Regions from separate parts of the Streptomyces sp. NPDC046203 genome, predicted to be linked through region 1. Evidence: riboswitches for the same ligand, from Rfam matches in the RefSeq annotation. Region 1 holds a riboswitch; each other region holds the start of a gene.
The links. Region 1 has a riboswitch for cobalamin ahead of ABZ990_RS15330 (ribonucleoside-diphosphate reductase subunit alpha). Riboswitches for the same ligand answer to the same signal wherever they lie in the genome.
Positions count from the first base shown of each region.

Region 1 (4,204 bases):
CGGTCGCGTCGAGACGCTCCCAGTCCAGCTCGCCGGAGGCCGTGTCGACGAAGGCGCCCAGGTTGACCGAGCCGAGGTTGCACACGGCGGTCTCGCCGTCGTCCGTGACCTCGATGATCTCGGTGCAGAGGTTCGAGGAGTGGACGACCGAGCCGGGCTCGGCGGTCTGGTTCGCGGTCCGGTTGGAGGCGTCCTTGAAGGTCATCCAGCCGTTGCCGGTCTGCGCGAGGGTGCGCATCATCCGGCCGTACAGCTCGCGGGCCGGCATGGTCTTGCGGGCCAGACCCTTCGCCTCGGCCGCGACGTACGCGGCGTCGAACTCCGCGCCGTACAGGTCGACCAGCTCGGGCACGTCGGCCGGGGAGAACAGCGACCAGTCGGCGTCCGCGTTCACCCGGCGCATGAACTCGTCGGGGATCCAGTGCGCCAGGTTGAGGTTGTGGGTGCGCCGGGCGTCCTCGCCCGTGTTGTCGCGCAGCTCCAGGAACTCCTCGATGTCCGCGTGCCAGGTCTCCAGGTAGACCGCGGCGGCGCCCTTGCGCCGGCCGCCCTGGTTCACCGCGGCGACGGAGGCGTCCAGCGTCTTCAGGAACGGGACGATGCCGTTGGAGTGGCCGTTGGTGCCGCGGATCAGCGAGCCGCGGGCGCGGATGCGGGAGTACGCGAGACCGATGCCGCCCGCGTGCTTCGACAGGCGCGCGACCTGGTGGTAGCGGTCGTAGATGGAGTCCAGCTCGTCCTTCGGGGAGTCGAGGAGGTAGCAGGACGACATCTGCGGGTGGCGGGTGCCGGAGTTGAAGAGCGTGGGGGAGGACGGCAGGTAGTCGAGCCGGCTCATCAGCCCGTACAGCGCCGTGACCTCGTCCAGCGCGCGCACGCTGTCGTCCTCGGCGAGACCGGCGGCGACCCGCAGCATGAAGTGCTGCGGCGTCTCGATCACCTTGCGGGTGATCGGGTGGCGCAGCAGGTAGCGGGAGTACAGGGTGCGCAGCCCGAAGTAGCCGAAGCGGTCGTCGCCGGCCGGGTCGATCGCGCTGTCCAGCCGGTCGGCGTGCAGGGCCGCGAATTCCGCGGTCCGCTCCGCGATCAGGCCCTCGCGGTGACCGGTGGCGACGGACTCGGAGAAGGAGACCGCGCCCTGTCCGGCCGCCTCCTCGGCGATCGTCAGCGTGAGCAGCCGGGCGGCGAGCCGCGAGTACGCGGGGTCCTCGGCGATCAGGCCGGCCGCCGCCTCGGTGGCGAGTTCGCGCAGCTCCGCCGTGTCCGAGCCGGGGTGCCGGCCGCGCAGCGCGGCGGCGGCGACCCGGCCGGGGTCGGTGTCGGGGAGGTCGGCGGTGAGGTCGGTCAGGATCCGCAGCAGTGCGGTTCCGGGGCCGTCGCTCGGGGCCGCGATCTCCTCGGAAGATACAGCCGAAGCCGGATCGGCGGGCGCGATGGTCACTGGGAGGCTCTCCCTCGCTCGGCTCGTGGCCTGCACGGGGGATACGGGGACGAGCGGGGGCCGGGATACGCGCGGCGCGCCGCGTCCACCGGCCCACTCCGCGAGGCCCGGACGTCTGTGGCACCCGGAACGGACGGACCGGGTGCGCTGTCCACAGGTCTTCGGACTCCGGCCGCGCGAAAGAGCGCGAACCATACCGTTGCGGGACAGTTCCGGATTTCCACCGGATTCCCCTGCGACGACAGCGAGGACGAGCATACATGTGGGGGGCGCCGCTTGCGGCACCCCCCACATGTTGTGTCCCGGCGTCAGGCCTCAGACCGTGTCCCGCAGCTCCAGACCGTAGGAGAGCAGGGTGAAGTCCACCCCGGGAACGGGCTGCCAGTCCCGCTCGGGGGCCCGGACGAAGCCGAGCCGGGCGTAGACCCGGTGCGCTCCGGTCATGGTCCGCTGGGTGGACAGGACGATCCGCGCGCAGCCGGGGACGGCCCGCGCGCGGTCCACGCACGCCCGCACCAGCGCCTCGCCGACGCCCCGGCCGCGGGCCGCGTGGTCGACGGCCAGCATCCGGAATTCGGCCTCGTCCGCGCGGGCGGTGTCCGCCCACTTCTCGCCCCCGGTGGTGAAGGTCACCCCGCCGAGGACCGTCTCCGCCGCGTCGACCGCGACGAGCACCTCCGCCTCGGCGGCGCGCCCGGCCACGTCGCGCAGCAGGTCCGTATAGCCGTCGGCCTCGCCGAACGCCAGGAAGCCGTCGTCGCGGTAGGCCGTGTCTTCAAAGTGCCGTCGTCCGGCCGCAGGCCGGGCCGTGCGGCGTCTGGTGCGTGCGATCGCAAGGCGGAGGTTCGCCCTCGTACTGGATGTACTTGGGTGATCCGACAACGCAGCGAGCGTGCGTGCCAGGCGTCGCACGGCAGACGGCAGTTTGAAGACACGGCCTAAGCCCGTACGGTGATCTCGCCGAGGCGCTCGTAGTCCTCGGGGCGCGCTGTTCTGATCGTGAAATCCATGGGGGCCAGTCTGTCGGGGGCGGGCGGCCGGCGCGGGAGAATTTCGGCCACGCGCTCCCACCCCGTCGAGGTCAGCCGCCGACCCCCACGCTGTTGTCGGGAGCGCCGTCGCCCTCCGCGGGCAGATCGCCGCGCTGTACGGGTGCTCCGCCGCCCGCGGGCTTCTCGGGCAGCACGTCGTCGAGTTCGCGGGCGTCGGCCCGGTGCGCCCGTTCGGCGGCGGCGCGCAGCCGGTCCTTGCCGACGGTGAGCGGGGCGTCGAGGGTGATCCGTACGCCGTCCTCGACGCGGATGTACGTGTGCTGCCCGTCGGACGTGCGGTACCAGCCGGGCTTCTCCGGCGTGCAGGGGGCGGACTTCGGGGAGGCGGCGCAGTCCTGGTCGGTGAAGGTGCCGCGGTCGGCGCCGAGGGTGACCCGGGTGCCGTCCTGGGCGACGTACGCGGCCTGGAAGCCGTCGTCGCCCAGGCCACCGACCGACTGGTGGGCGAGGGTGAAGCCCTCGATCTCCGTGACGTACACATGGTCCAGGGAGATCTGGGCGTAGTGGGCGCGCTCCTCCAGTTCGGCCTGGGAGGGAGCGCCGGCGATCACGTTGCCGCAGCCGGTGAGGGCCAGGGCCAGGGGTAGGGCCAAGGGCAGAAGCAGCGGACGGGTGGTCAAAAACGTACGGGAGTTCATCCGTTCATACTCGCGGGAGAACGGGCGGGGCCGCCGGGCTTTCCCGAGGGAAGGCCCGGCGGCCCCGGACGTGCTCCGTGTCGCTGTCGCTGTCGCTGTCGTCGGCGCGGTCGGCCCAGGCGTCAGTGCCCGGCGCCGACCTTCGGCAGCTCGGTGACGACACCCTTGTCGCCGGCGTCCGCCGTGTAGTCCTCCGGCGAGGTCTCGTCGACCCCGTCCGGCGTCCCGACGGCGCGCAGCACCAGGGTGAGGACGACGGTGACGATCACGTTCAGCGTGAAGGCGGTGAGACCGATGTAGCCGATCTCGCCGATGCCCGGGATCTCCGCCGACGAGCCGCCGAAGTGCTTCTGCGTGGGGCTCGCCACCCCGTACGCCGCGGCCGTGCCGTAGATCATGCCGACGCCCCAGCCGACGAGCAGCGCCCAGCGGTGGAACCAGCGGGTGAACAGACCGCCGACCAGGGCCGGGAAGGTCTGCAGGATCCAGATGCCGCCCAGCAGCTGGAAGTTGATGGCGACGGTCTTGTCCATGGTGAGGACGAAGACCAGGGCGCCGACCTTCACCAGGAGCGAGACCAGCTTGGAGACCTTGGTCTCCTGCTCGGCGGTCGCGTTCGGCTTGATGAAGTCCTTGTAGATGTTGCGGGTGAAGAGGTTGGCCGCGGCGATCGACATGATCGCGGCCGGCACGAGCGCGCCGATGCCGATCGCGGCGAAGGCCACGCCCGCGAACCAGTCCGGGAACATGTCCTCGAAGAGCTGCGGGATGGCGAGCTGACCGTTGCTCACCTTCACCCCGGCGGCGATCGCCATGAAGCCGAGCAGCGCGAGCAGGCCCAGCATCAGCGAGTACAGCGGCAGGATGGTGGTGTTGCGGCGGATCACGTTCCGGCTCTTGGAGGAGAGCGTCGCGGTGATCGAGTGCGGGTACATGAACAGCGCGAGCGCCGAGCCGAGGGCCAGCGTGGCGTACGTCCACTGGCCCGCCTCGCCGGGGGCCAGCGTGCCGCGCGGCTTGCCGGTGGCGGGGTTGGTGGCGGCGAACGCCTCGCTCGACTTGGCGAAGATCTC
Region 1 is NZ_JBEYZX010000016.1:71,272-75,475, forward strand. It holds gene ABZ990_RS15330 (ribonucleoside-diphosphate reductase subunit alpha) at 1-1,441, opposite strand, end outside; cobalamin riboswitch at 1,576-1,708, opposite strand; gene ABZ990_RS15335 (GNAT family N-acetyltransferase) at 1,757-2,323, opposite strand; gene ABZ990_RS15340 (hypothetical protein) at 2,380-2,502, opposite strand; gene ABZ990_RS15345 (hypothetical protein) at 2,523-3,086, opposite strand; gene mctP (monocarboxylate uptake permease MctP) at 3,254-4,204, opposite strand, start outside.

Region 2 (4,204 bases), on a different contig from region 1:
CCTGAGCGACATGTGCCTGCTGTACGGCGAGGAGTTCTACTCCGCCTGGGGGCACGCCCACCACGCGATCAGCACGCGGAGTTCGGGGTTCGAGGCCGCCTTCGGCCGGCCCTTCTACGAGTACCTGGGGCACGACGCGGACGTGACTCGGCGCTTCCAGCGCACCCTGAACGCGGCGAGCATGTTCTTCCACCAGGTGCCCGAGGTCTTCGACTTCTCCGGCAAGAAGGTCGTGGACGTGGGCGGCGGGGGCGGGCACCTGCTCGCCACGGTCCTCGGCGCCACCCCGGACGCCCGGGGCATCCTCTTCGATCGCGAGCACATGATGGCCAAGGCGCGCGAGCACCTGTCCGCCACCGTCGGCCTGGACCGCACCGAACTGGTCGCGGGCGACATGTTCGAGGGCGTTCCGGAGGGCGGGGACGTCTACGTCCTCTGCCGGGTGCTGGCCGGCTGGGACGACGAGGCCGTCGTCGGCGTCTTCGAGAGCTGCCGCCGCGCCATGGCCGACTCCTCGTCGCGGCTGCTGCTCCTCGACCGTTTCGTCGAGGACGAGAACTCCACCGTGCTGCCCGCGCTGTGGGACATGCACCTCCTGATGACGACGGGCGGCGCGCACCGCACCGTCGAGCGGATCACCCGGCTGCTCGACCGGGCGGGCCTCGACGTCGTCGGCCGCGCGGAGCTGCCGATGGAGAACACCGCTCTGGTCGCCGCGCCGCGTCCCTGACGCCAGGCGTCCTCCCGTCCCCAGGCGTCGTCCCCGGACGGACCGGTGAACGGACCGGTGAACGGGTCGGTGGACGGACCGGCGAACGGACTCGGCGAAGACCTCGCGGGTCCGTCCGGTCCCGCGGGCCCGGCGGTCCGCGGGCCCGTCCGGTGACGACGCATCCGCCCGGCGAGCGGTCGGCTCATCCGGCGAGCCCCTCCCCAGCACCCCATCCAGCCGGCACCCGGACGACGGGAGCCGGCGCGACGGAACGAACGGACCTCATGGACACCTACGAGTACGTGGTCGCCGACGTCTTCACGGCCACCCCGCTGGAAGGAAACCCGACCGCGGTCCTCCTGGACGCGTCCGGCCTCTCCGCCGAGCGCATGCAGCGGATCGCGCAGGAGACGCACCTGTCGGAGACCGTCTTCGTCCTCCCCGCGGAGGACGACGGCGATGTGAGGGTCCGCATCTTCACGCCGGTGAACGAGCTTCCGTTCGCCGGGCATCCCACCCTGGGCACGGCCGTGGTGCTCGGCGAATGGCACGCGGCGAGGGAACTGCGGATGGAGACCGCCATGGGCACCGTGGCGTTCGAGCTGGAGCGGGACGGCGAGGGCCGGACCGTCGCGGCGGGCATGTGGCAGCCCGTGCCGACATGGGAGCCGTACGACCGGGCGGAGGAACTGCTCACGGCCCTCGCCCCGGTGGCCACCGGCAGCACGCTGCCGATCGAGGTCTACCGCAACGGACCCCGGCACGTGTTCGTCGGACTCGACAGCGTGGCGGCCCTCTCCGCCCTGGAACCGGACCAGCGGATCCTCGCGCGACTTCCCGACATGGCCGCCAACTGCTTCACGGGCGCGGGCACCCACTGGAGGCTGCGCATGTTCTCCCCCGCCTACGGCGTGGTGGAGGACGCGGCCACCGGCTCGGCCGCCGGCTCGCTCGCGGTGCACCTGGCCCGGCACGGACTGATCCCCTTCGGAGAGTGGATCGAGATCCGCCAGGGCGTCGAGATGGGCCGTCCTTCGACGATGCGCGCCCGGGTCACGGGGACCGCGGAGCGGATCGAATCGGTGCGGGTGGCGGGGGAGGCCGTGGTCGTGGCCCGGGGGACGCTGTACGTGTAGCGGCCGCCGGCGCCGGCAGGCGTGGCAGCCGTACGGGGGAGGGTGGGCGAAGCCCCCCGAGACGCGGGGCCGGGACGCGTGTGCGCGCCCCGGCCCCGCCGGCGTCCCTCAGGTCATGCCCGAAGGTGCCGGGAACCGGTGCGGGGAACCGGTCAGGACAGGCCGGGGTTGGTCATGTCGAGCGCGGGCACGGGGCGGGGCGTTCCGTCGGCGTCGATCGCGACGAAGGTCAGGAACGCCGTGGCGACCTCGGTGGCGGGGGTGGAGTTGTTCCACCGTTCGGCCGTGACCCGTACCCCGACCGTCATGGAGGTCCGCCCGACCCGTTCGAGTCCCGCCTCCACGCTGAGCAGGTCGCCCGCCCGTACCGGGGTGAGGAAGGTCATACGGTCGACCGAGACGGTGACGGCCGGCCCGTCGGCGTGCCGGCCGGCGGCGGCCGCGGCGGCGTCGTCGATGAGCTTCATCATCACTCCGCCGTGGATGGTGCCGTACAGATTGGTGTCGTGGTCGCTCATGATGTGGGCGAGGACCACCCGGGAATCGTCCGGGGTCTTGGTCGGGCGGGCAGGACTGGTGACGGGGGATTCGGCCACGTCAACTCTCCTTCGCGAGTCGCGGCAGGGCTTCTCCGCGCACCCCAGGGGCCGGTGCGCGGGCAGCGGGCAGGTCTTCGGACTCGCGGGCGCGTTCCCCGGCTCTCGCCGGCGGACTCCTACTGGCCGTCGCTTCCCAGGCCCTCGTGTGTGCCGGGCCCAGTGCGTATGACGGCGGTCGTTCCCGCTCACCGCTGCGGGGCAGTCCCGGATTCACACCGGGTTCCCTCTTACGACGCTCCCGTCCGGGGGACGGGGCGAACCAGCTGCCCTGCCAGCGTACGGCAGCGAGCCCGCGCCCTGCTCCCGTCGCGGAACCGGGGTGCTCCGGGGCCGTGACCCCGAGCCGCGCGCCGACCGCCCCGACCGCGGTGACCACCCGCCCGCTCGTCCGCTCGCCCACCCTCCCGCTCATCAGCCGGCGAACCGAGCGCTCTCTACACTCCCCGGATGATCAGTGACGGATTCCAGCTCACGGTTCTGGGCAGCGCCACGCCCTACGCGACCGAGGACAACCCGTGCTCCGGCTATCTCCTGACCGGCGCCGGTGCCCGGGTCTGGGTGGACGCGGGCAGCGGGACGCTGGCGCGGCTGCAGCGGTACGCCCGGCTCGACGAGGTGGACGCGATCTGGATCTCGCATCTGCACGCCGACCACACCGCGGATCTGCTCACCGCGTATTACGCGGCGCTCTTCGCGGACATCCGGCTTGCCGCGCCCATCCCCCTCTACGGGCCGCCGGGCATCGCCGACCGGCTGGCCCACTTCCTCACCAACGGCCCGACGCGCAGCCCGGTCGAGGCCGCCTTCGCCGTCCAGGAGTTGTACGACGGACACGAGGTGCGCATCGGTGAACTCGCCCTGACCAGCCGGGCGGTGGAGCACGGTATGCCGGCCTTCGCCCTGCGTGCCGAGGCCGGGGGCCGCTCGCTCGTTTACTCCGGGGACACGGCGCCCTGCGCGAACCTCACGGAGCTGGCCGAGGAGTGCGACACCCTGCTGTGCGAAGCCGAGAGCAACCAGGCGCCGGCCGAGGGCGAGCAGGTGCACCACACGCCCGAGGACGCCGCCGACACGGCCACCGCGGCTCGGGCGGGCCGGCTGATCGTCACCCATGTCGGCCGTTTCCTGACACCGGAGCAGGCGGTGGCACGCGCCGAGGCCCGGTTCGATGGTCCCGTCGACCATGCCGAGCCCGGTGAGGTCTTCTCGAACCACCGCTCCCGAGGCCGTTCGACGCGCTCCGGTCAGCCGACGCGCCCCTGGGGCGTGCCACCGGGCGGACGCCGGGCGTCGAACGGCGAGGGGTAGCCGGGCGGATGCGCCGCCTGTTGCAGGTCTCAACAGGCCGTCCCCTCACGCGAGATGAGGATCAGGGAAGTTCCAGCTCGCCCAGTCCCATCGTGCGCAGCGCGTGGTTGGCCATCTCCAGATGGCCGGCCCCGTTCGGGTGTGCCGCCTCGTCCAACCAGGCCATCGGGTCCTCCGTTCCGTGGTGCGCGATCCAGTACGCCTCGTGGTCGACGAGCAACGCACCGGACTCGGCGGCCAGTTCACGAACCACCTGGCAGTACGCGGGCATGGCCGCACGCCGCGCGCGACCCGAGAAGCCGACCACGAGCGGGGTGTGCAGCACGATCTGCGTTCCCCCGGCGGTGCGGGCACGCTCGACGATCGCGCGCATCGCGTCACGGAAGGCGGGCAGCCCGGCCTCGCCGGCGAGGCAGTCGTTCGTGCCGAGTGAGACGGACAGTACGTCG
Region 2 is NZ_JBEYZX010000002.1:124,150-128,353, forward strand. It holds gene ABZ990_RS02310 (methyltransferase) at 1-730, shown strand, start outside; gene ABZ990_RS02315 (PhzF family phenazine biosynthesis isomerase) at 997-1,848, shown strand; gene ABZ990_RS02320 (acyl-CoA thioesterase) at 2,001-2,444, opposite strand; cobalamin riboswitch at 2,495-2,726, opposite strand; gene ABZ990_RS02325 (MBL fold metallo-hydrolase) at 2,895-3,755, shown strand; gene ABZ990_RS02330 (SGNH/GDSL hydrolase family protein) at 3,817-4,204, opposite strand, start outside.
Region 2: it holds a riboswitch for cobalamin, as region 1 does, so the genes downstream of both, ABZ990_RS02320 (acyl-CoA thioesterase) here and ABZ990_RS15330 (ribonucleoside-diphosphate reductase subunit alpha) in region 1, are expected to answer to the same signal.

Region 3 (4,204 bases), on a different contig from region 1:
TCACAGGCGAAACGCAGTACCGCCGTCACCTGCTCCAGGCGCCCCTCTCGTTCCTCCTCCATCAACTGGCCGTCGTCCAGGCCGAGTCGGGCCGCGTCCTCGATCGCGCCCTCGATCGCGTCCACCGACCAGCCGGCCGCCTCCATGGCCTCGACCACCCGCCGGGCCCGCTCTTCGATGGCGTCGGTGCGGGTCCGGTCGGTCGCCGACTCGTCCAGGCCGAGCGCCTCGCGCAGTCCGGGCAGGGCCTGCGTACCGCCCCAGATCTGGCGGGCCCGCAGAATGGACAGCACCAGGTTGACCCGCTCCGGCCCGGCCGGCGCCCCGCCGAGGACGTGCAGTCCGTCGCGGATCTGCGCGTCCTTCACCTCGCACAGCCAGCCGTCGACGTGCAACAGGAAGTCGTCGAAGCCGTCGTCGTCCGGGCGGTCGGCGAGGCCCAGGTCGTGGTCGAGCTTCGCGGCCTGGATCAGCGTCCAGATCTGGGCCCGGATCGCGGGCAGCTTCGCCGGGTCCATGCTGCTGATCTGGGCGTACTCGTCGAGGAGTTGCTCAAGCCGGGCGATGTCGCCGTAGCTGTCGGCGCGGGCCATCGGCGGCACGAGATGGTCCACGAGGGTGGCGTGCGCACGGCGCTTGGCCTGCGTCCCCTCGCCGGGGTCGTTGACGAGGAACGGGTAGACGAGCGGCAGATCGCCGAGCGCCGCGTCCGGCCCGCAGGCGGCGGACAGGCCCGCGTTCTTGCCGGGCAGCCACTCCAGGTTGCCGTGCTTGCCGAGGTGGATCATCGCGTCGGCGCCGAAGCCGCCGTCGTCGGCGCGCGCCGCGATCCAGCGGTAGGCGGCGAGATAGTGGTGCGAGGGCGGCAGATCCGGGTCGTGATAGATCGCGATCGGGTTCTCGCCGAAGCCGCGCGGCGGCTGGATGAGGACCAGCAGATTCCCGCGCCGCAGCGCGGCGAGCACGATGTCGCCGTCGGGGTCGCCACCCTGGGCCGCCCGGGACCGGTCCAGGAACATCGCGCCGGGCGCCGGGCCCCAGTGCTCCTCGACCCCGGCGCGCAGCTCGGCGGGCAGCGCCGCGTACCAGCGCCGGTAGTCGGCGGCCGGGATCCGCACCGGGTTCGCGGCCAACTGCTCCTCGGTCAGCCAGTCCTGGTCGTGGCCGCCCGCGTCGATCAGCGCGCGGATCAGCTCGTCGCCGTCGCCGGAGATCAGACCCGGGATGTTCTCGGCGGGCCCGAAGTCGTACCCCTCGGCGATCAGCCGGCGCAGCAGCGCGACGGCCGAGGCGGGGGTGTCGAGGCCGACCGCGTTGCCGATCCGGGAGTGCTTGGTCGGGTACGCGGAGAGAACCAGGGCCACCCTCTTCTCCGCGTTCGGGATGTGCCGCAGCCGGGCGTGCCGGACGGCGATCCCCGCGACCCGGGCGGCGCGTTCGGCGTCCGCCACGTACGCGGGCAGACCGTCCTCGTCGATCTCCTTGAAGGAGAACGGGACGGTGATCAGCCGGCCGTCGAACTCCGGGACGGCGACCTGGCTCGCTGCGTCCAGCGGCGACAGACCCTCGTCGTTCTCCGCCCAGGACGCCCGGGAGCCGGTCAGGCACAGCGCCTGGAGGACCGGTACGTCGAGCGCGGCGAGCGCGCCCGCGTCCCACGCCTCCTCGTCCCCGCCGGCCTGCGCCTCGGCGGGCCGGGTGCCGCCCGCCGCGAGGACCGTGGTGACGATCGCGTCGACGTCGCCGAGCGCCGCGAGGAGTTCGGGCTCGGGGGCGCGCAGGGAGGCCACGTACAGCGGGACCGCCCGGCCGCCCGCGTCCTCGATCGCGTCGCAAAGAGCGCCGACGAAGGCGGTGTTGCCGCTCATGTGGTGGGCGCGGTAGTAGAGCACCGCGATGGCGGGGGCTGTGCCGACCAGCTCGGGCAGGGGTGTGCGGGGGGTGCGGTCGAGGGGGCCCCAGGCGGGCGCCGGGGCCGGGGCCTCGAAGCCGTGGCCGGTGAGCAGGACCGTGTCGGAGAGGAACCGGGCCAGTTGGGCGAGGTTGCCGGGGCCGCCGTGCGCGAGATACGCGTGGGCCTCGGTGGCGACGCCGATCGGGACCGTGGACGCGGCCATGAGCTGGGCGTCCGGGGCCTGTTCGCCGCTGAGCACGACCACCGGGAGGCCGCTGGCGAGGACCGTGTCCAGGCCCTCCTGCCAGGAGCGCACCCCGCCGAGGAGGCGGACGACGACCAGCGTGGCGCCGTCGAGGAGCGCCGGGAGGTCGGCGAGCGGGAGGCGGGAGGGGTTGGCGAAGCGGTACGTCAGGGGGGTGGCCGAGGTGTCGGCGGCGGCGGTTTCGGTGGTGGCGGTGGCCGGGGTGGTGGGTTCCGTGGCGGTGGCCGGGTCGGGGCCGGCGGCCGGGGTGGCGGCGGACGGGGACGCGGGCGCGGCGGGCGCGGCGGCGTTCGCCGCACGGGCGCTGAGCAGGTCGGTGTCGGAATGCGACAGCAGAACGAGCATGGCGAGGCTCGGCCCTTCCTCGGGGTATCCGCGCCCCGGGTGGTCGTTGGATGGCGGGAGTTCCTGACTCACCGGACACCCGAGGCTCGGGGCCGGCTCACAGTGGCGGGACCGCGCCGGAATCTCACCGGGCTTCCTCCCCGGGGTCCTGGGACCCCATGCCGGTCTGCATCCTAGAACGAGTGGTCGGCGGAGCGGGAGGGGCGGTCCGTCACCCCCGGTTGCCGGGCCATCGCGCATAGGTATGCTCGCCGCCATGCCGCCCACTCCCGACACCTCGCCCGAACCGGGCGAACCTCCCATACGGGACCGTGGCGACGCGTGCCCCGGGGCGCTCCGGTTGCATGCCGCCGCCGATGGTTCCCTCGCCCGACTGCGCTTGCCCGCAGGCAAGTTGACGCAAGATCAGATCGAGCTGTTGGCTTCCGTTTCCGAGTCCCTCGGGGACGGCGCCGTCAGCATCACCTCGCGCGGCAACGTGGAGCTGCGCGGCCTGTCGGACGGCTCGGCGACCACCCTCGCCGACCGCCTCGGACGCGGCGGACTGCTCCCCTCGCCGACCCACGAACGGGTCCGCAACATCGTCGCCTCACCGGCCGCCGGACTCGACGGAACCGGCCGTGCCGACGTGCACGCCTGGGCCCGTGAACTGGACGGACTGCTGTGCGCGGAGCCCCGCGCGGCCGCCCTCTCGGGACGTTTCCTGTTCGTCCTGGACGACGGACGCGGCGATGTCGCCGGGCTCGGCGGCGATGTGACCTTGATCGCAGAACCGGGCGGCGCGTCCGCCCTGCTCCGGGTCGGCGGCCAGGTGCGGCGGATCGCCGCCGGCCACGCGCCCCGGGTCGCGCTCGCCGCCGCCCTCGCCTTCCTCGACGCCGCCGAGACGGCCGGTACCGGGGCGTGGCGGGTCGGCGAGTTGCCGGCCGGGGCGGCCGAGGCCGTCGACCTGAGCGGTACGGGCGGGCAGCCCGTACCCGTACCGCCCCCGCTGCCCTCCGGTCCCCCGCCCGCACCCGGCCCGCTCGGCCCGCGCGCCGTGTCCGTCCTCGCCCCCCTCGGGCGGCTGACCGCCGCGCAGTTGCGGGCGCTGCTGCCCGCGGCGGAGGTACGGCTGACGCCGTGGCGCGGGGCCGTCGTTGTGACGCGGGAGCAGGGGGCGGAGCCCGCTCCCGAGCGCACGCCCGAACTGCTCGCGCGCCTCGACCACCTCGCCTCGGCCGGCCTGATCACCCGCCCCGACGCCCCCGGCGCCGGAGTCACCGCCTGCACCGGTCTGCCCGGCTGCGCCAAGTCCCTGGCGGACGTACGGGCGGACGCCGCCCGCGCCCTCGCCGTACCCGCCGGCGCGCTGCCCGTGCACGTCGCCGGCTGCGCCCGGCGCTGCGGTCACCCGCACGGCACCTGGGTCGACGTCCTCGCGACCGGGGCTGGGACTGAGGCCGGGGCCCGGGCCGAGACCGGGACCGCGACCACCGAGGGCGGCGCGTACCTGGTGGACGGCGCCCCCACCCCCCGTACCGCCCTGCCCGGCGCGGTCGCCACCGCGCGTACCGCCCCACCCGCCCCCACCGCCCGCGCGGCTTCCCCGACCCCCACGAGATGAGCGAGAGCCCCACGATGTTCGAGTACGAGAAGGACGGCGCGGAGATCTACCGCCGTTCCTTCGCCACGATCCGGTCCGAGGCCGAGGCGGATCT
Region 3 is NZ_JBEYZX010000010.1:117,009-121,212, reverse strand. It holds gene cobN (cobaltochelatase subunit CobN) at 1-2,504, opposite strand, end outside; cobalamin riboswitch at 2,543-2,679, opposite strand; gene ABZ990_RS11580 (cobalamin biosynthesis protein CobG) at 2,749-4,110, shown strand; gene ABZ990_RS11575 (precorrin-8X methylmutase) at 4,107-4,204, shown strand, end outside.
Region 3: it holds a riboswitch for cobalamin, as region 1 does, so the genes downstream of both, cobN (cobaltochelatase subunit CobN) here and ABZ990_RS15330 (ribonucleoside-diphosphate reductase subunit alpha) in region 1, are expected to answer to the same signal.